2 regions of the Solibacillus sp. FSL R7-0668 genome follow, and region 1 is predicted to be linked to the other one. Evidence: a T-box and tRNA genes for the amino acid it is inferred to sense, from the RefSeq annotation. Region 1 holds a T-box; the other holds one or more tRNA genes.
What was found. A T-box is a leader RNA that pairs with one kind of tRNA and senses whether it is charged. The one in region 1 lies ahead of metG (methionine--tRNA ligase), so its partner is inferred to be a tRNA-Met.

Region 1 (2,361 bases):
ATCACACAAAGTGAGCATCCGACCGAGGCGAATCGTAAAGCAACCTACGAAAAAACTCAGGAAGAAAAGGTCATTTCGTATTTCCATGAATTTCTCGTGCAATTTGCAGAGGTAGAAAAAGATGAAGCGCTTGTGCAGCAGGAGGCGCTGTGGCTATTAGAGCATGCCGCCCATCGCGAGGTCGTTAAATTTGCATTGGTTGTGTTAGGGGCGACAAACTGTGAAAAGCATAAGGAGCTTTTAAAGCAAATCGCCTTGCATGAGGAATTTACTGGAGTGGCGTTATTTGCGTTATCAAACGGTATGCCGAGCGCCAATGATGCTATTTGGGACGTCGCAAAAAATGTTTCAGACTGGGGCAAAATCGAGGCACTAAACTTTTTAGAGCCGGAACGAGAAGAAATCCGTCATTGGTTTTTAACAGATGGCATCGTCAATATTGTGCCGGGGGTTCACGCTGCATTACAATGTGCAGATAAAGGGAAGCTAGATATTGAGCTGCATGAGGATACGATTAGTGATGTGCTATTTGATGGGGCGAGTAAGTTGATTTTGGCCATGCTTTATGAGGGTCAATACCGTGAAATCGACGAATATGAATACGCGGGGCAAGTATGCATGCGCTATACAAAGCATGCTAAAACACATTGCCAAACGCTGCATCATTTTTATACACTCACTAAAATTGCTGAGTATTTGAATGAGGATGAAGAGATTTGGAATGGTCGCTTTGAATACAACTGGAAGCCACATGAAAAGCTGGCGACTGAAACAGCGATTGAAGAAATAAGTCGCGAGTTGAAATGGTTGGAAGAAGCGAAAGAGCTGCTTGTAGACCAACCAGACAATGAAGGTGCGCTAGCGATCGTCAATTATTATAAAAAGTAAAATGACAAAATTCCTTGAAATGGGTCCTTTGTTATTGTAGAATGGCACTAATTAAGAAAAGCGTTGATAAGGAAGAGTACGTAATACGGCGTTATATAGAGAGCTTTTGATGGTGGAAATAAAGCAAACAACGTTTACCGAACATGGCCTTTGAGCAAAAGTACCGAAAACGGAGTAGGCTACTTTCGAGAGATGCACTCGTTACAACAGCAGCAGTATGAACACGTACTGACTTGAGGCAAATAGTGTGAGCTATTTGTAAATTTAGGTGGTAACACGAATGATTCGTCCTAATCGCATTATGCGGTTGGGGCGTTTTTTTTTGCAAATAGGAAGTGAGGGGTCATATTTGCAAAAGAATTCGTACATCTCTACGCTTTTTGGAATACAATTTTAGGAGGAAATGTAAATGGCAATTTTAATCGGAGGGGCTTGGCCTTATGCAAATGGTTCACTTCATTTGGGGCATATCGCGGCCTTATTACCTGGAGATATTTTAGCGAGATACTATCGATTGAAAGGTGAGGACGTCCTGTACGTTTCGGGGAGTGATTGTAATGGTACCCCGATTTCGATTCGGGCAAATCAGGAGCAAACAACGGTTACAGCGATTGCAGATCGTTATCATCAGGAGTTTATTGAATGCTTTCAGAAGCTTGGCTTTACGTATGATTTATATACGCGTACCGATGCCGAACATCATCACAAATCCGTTCAAGCAATTTTCTTGAAGCTTCTAGAAAACGGTCATTTGTATACGAAAAAAATCGAGCAAGCGTATTGTACGGTAGATAAGCAGTTTTTACCTGATCGCTTTGTGGAAGGAATCTGTCCGAACTGTGGGGCAAAAGCGCGTGGTGATCAATGTGATAATTGTTCGGCGATTTTAGACCCACTGGATTTACTGGAGAAGCGCTGTAAAATTTGTGGGACGGAGCCGGAAATTCGTGAAACTGAGCATTACTATTTTGCATTTAGCAAATTCCAGCAGCAGCTTGAGCGTTATACAGAACATGCGGAGCAAACTAATGCTTGGCGAGACAATGCGCTTCAATTAACGAAGCGCTATTTAGCAGAGGGGCTGCCTGATCGCGCGGTTACACGTGATTTACCAAATGGGATTGATGTTCCGGTAGCCGGCTTTGAGGGCAAGAAAATATATGTGTGGATTGAAGCGGTTGCGGGCTATTATACAGCAAGCGTGGAGTGGGGGAAGGTAAACGGTGTTGATATGATGAAGTGGTGGAATGCCCAAACGACTTCGTATTATGTGCATGGAAAGGATAATATTCCGTTTCATAGCGTGATTTGGCCAGCCATTTTACGCGGCTTAAACAGTGAGGCTTTACCAACGCATATTGTGTCGAATGAATATTTAACACTCGAAAAACGAAAGCTGTCCACGAGTCAAAATTGGGCAGTTTGGGTACCCGATATTTTACAGCGCTATCATCCGGATTCTTTGCGCTACTT
Region 2 (2,361 bases), 1.5 Mb from region 1:
TGCTTACTTCTTGATCGCTATGCAACAGATTGGCATCAGCAATTTATCCAATCAGAATATAGCTTATTCGATTTTTTCGAATCCTTTTTTCCAAATGTACAATCCAATATATCGCTACCAAGTTACAACCAATTATCAAAAATGATTATTCAAAAAGTTAGTGATTTAAAGCAATCTGACTTTGAACAATTTGACCAATCGATTGGATATAAACTTGTTATTACTGGTACTTTAACAGCTGTAGCCTTTGACCCAATGAATATTACAATACACAATAGCGAAGCCATCCATTTTAATTTCATCAAAATATTAAATGGAATCACGCCCTATACAATTTCACAGCCTATAAAAACAACTTTTGCAGACAATTTTAAGCAAATCACTCGACTAGAACTTTACACGACAGAGAAGCCGATAATCGTTCAAAATCAGGTGATAATAGCCTCTCTCCAGCTTCCTTTCATTGATTTAAAAATAGATAATAATATTTTCTACCTAACAATTTAAGATGATTTTCTCGGTAATTTGTAGAAATTAGCCGCAATACGACTTGTTATCATTTTTTCAATATAAAAAACGCTAAGCAAGAAAAATCTGCTTAGCGTTTTACTTTTCATTTATGTATGACCCGTACGGGATTCGAACCCGTGTTACCGCCGTGAAAGGGCGGTGTCTTAACCGCTTGACCAACGGGCCTATGGCGGAGACAGAGGGATTTGAACCCTCGCGCCGGTTACCCGACCTACACCCTTAGCAGGGGCGCCTCTTCAGCCTCTTGAGTATGTCCCCATAAATACATATGGCTCCGAAGGCAGGACTCGAACCTGCGACCTGCCGGTTAACAGCCGGATGCTCTACCAACTGAGCTACTTCGGAATAATTTATATGGTGGGCCTAAATGGACTCGAACCATCGACCTCACGCTTATCAGGCGTGCGCTCTAACCAGCTGAGCTATAGGCCCTCTTTTTTATAAAACTGGAGCGGGTGATCGGAATCGAACCGACAACATCAGCTTGGAAGGCTGAGGTTTTACCACTAAACTACACCCGCATATGGTGGGTTTGGACGGAATCGAACCGCCGACACTTAGAGCTTCAATCTAATGCTCTACCAACTGAGCTACAAACCCACAAAAAAATGGCGGTCCCGACCGGGATCGAACCGGCGATCTCCTGCGTGACAGGCAGGCATGTTAACCGCTACACCACGGGACCTTTTGGTTGCGGGGACAGGACTTGAACCTGTGACCTTCGGGTTATGAGCCCGACGAGCTACCACTGCTCCACCCCGCGATAATACTATTACTTTTAGCTATTTGTTCCACTTCGAGGCTATATAAACTTATCCATTTTATTAAAATGGAGGAGGTAGAGGGATTCGAACCCCCGCGCGGTGTTACCCGCCTGTCGGTTTTCAAGACCGATCCCTTCAGCCGAACTTGGGTATACCTCCGAGATGTTTATATGTTTACTGGTGGACCTTACAGGACTCGAACCTGTGACCGGACGGTTATGAGCCGTCTGCTCTAACCAACTGAGCTAAAGGTCCTTAAGATGGCTACCGAGGGAGTCGAACCCACGACCTTTCGGGTATGAACCGAATGCTCTAGCCAGCTGAGCTAGGTAGCCAGGATCTTTATTTTGGTTATTTATTATGGTGGAGCCTAGCGGGATCGAACCGCTGACCTCCTGCGTGCAAGGCAGGCGCTCTCCCAGCTGAGCTAAGGCCCCATTATAATGGTCGGAATGACAGGATTCGAACCTACGACCCCTTGGTCCCAAACCAAGTGCTCTACCAAGCTGAGCTACATTCCGATAATCTGGCGCGCCCGACAGGAGTCGAACCCATAACCTTCTGATCCGTAGTCAGACGCTCTATCCAATTGAGCTACGGGCGCGCTATACTTAGTTAATTTAAATGGTGCCGAGGGCCGGAATCGAACCGGCACGGTGATCACTCACCGCAGGATTTTAAGTCCTGTGCGTCTGCCAGTTCCGCCACCCCGGCATTTTGGAGCGGAAGACGAGGTTCGAACTCGCGACCCCCACCTTGGCAAGGTGGTGTTCTACCACTGAACTACTTCCGCAAAATGCATAAGATATTTTTACTCTGACAGTTATAAAATTTAATGGTGCGGGTGAAGGGAGTCGAACCCCCACGCCGTTAGGCGCTAGATCCTAAGTCTAGTGCGTCTGCCAATTCCGCCACACCCGCTAAAGCAAATTACTGGTGAGCCATGAAGGACTCGAACCTTCGACCCTCTGATTAAAAGTCAGATGCTCTACCGACTGAGCTAATGGCTCTCTAAAATGGTGCCGGCGAAAGGAGTCGAACCCTCGACCTACTGATTACAAGTCAG

Region 2: it encodes a tRNA-Met, which carries the amino acid that the T-box ahead of metG (methionine--tRNA ligase) is inferred to sense. The anticodon was not compared.

What each region holds. Positions count from the first base shown of each region.
Region 1 is NZ_JBBOUU010000001.1:1,490,520-1,492,880, forward strand. Features, by position in the region: gene MKX47_RS07140 (hypothetical protein) at 1-888, shown strand, start outside; T-box leader at 943-1,184, shown strand; gene metG (methionine--tRNA ligase) at 1,298-2,361, shown strand, end outside.
Region 2 is NZ_JBBOUU010000001.1:2,971,442-2,973,802, forward strand. Features, by position in the region: gene MKX47_RS14865 (hypothetical protein) at 1-507, shown strand, start outside; tRNA gene MKX47_RS14870 (tRNA-Glu) at 625-696, opposite strand; tRNA gene MKX47_RS14875 (tRNA-Ser) at 699-789, opposite strand; tRNA gene MKX47_RS14880 (tRNA-Asn) at 801-876, opposite strand; tRNA gene MKX47_RS14885 (tRNA-Ile) at 887-963, opposite strand; tRNA gene MKX47_RS14890 (tRNA-Gly) at 979-1,052, opposite strand; tRNA gene MKX47_RS14895 (tRNA-Phe) at 1,056-1,131, opposite strand; tRNA gene MKX47_RS14900 (tRNA-Asp) at 1,141-1,216, opposite strand; tRNA gene MKX47_RS14905 (tRNA-Met) at 1,220-1,294, opposite strand; tRNA gene MKX47_RS14910 (tRNA-Ser) at 1,362-1,454, opposite strand; tRNA gene MKX47_RS14915 (tRNA-Ile) at 1,474-1,550, opposite strand; tRNA gene MKX47_RS14920 (tRNA-Met) at 1,557-1,630, opposite strand; tRNA gene MKX47_RS14925 (tRNA-Ala) at 1,657-1,732, opposite strand; tRNA gene MKX47_RS14930 (tRNA-Pro) at 1,740-1,816, opposite strand; tRNA gene MKX47_RS14935 (tRNA-Arg) at 1,823-1,899, opposite strand; tRNA gene MKX47_RS14940 (tRNA-Leu) at 1,921-2,009, opposite strand; tRNA gene MKX47_RS14945 (tRNA-Gly) at 2,014-2,088, opposite strand; tRNA gene MKX47_RS14950 (tRNA-Leu) at 2,132-2,216, opposite strand; tRNA gene MKX47_RS14955 (tRNA-Lys) at 2,230-2,305, opposite strand; tRNA gene MKX47_RS14960 (tRNA-Thr) at 2,313-2,361, opposite strand, start outside.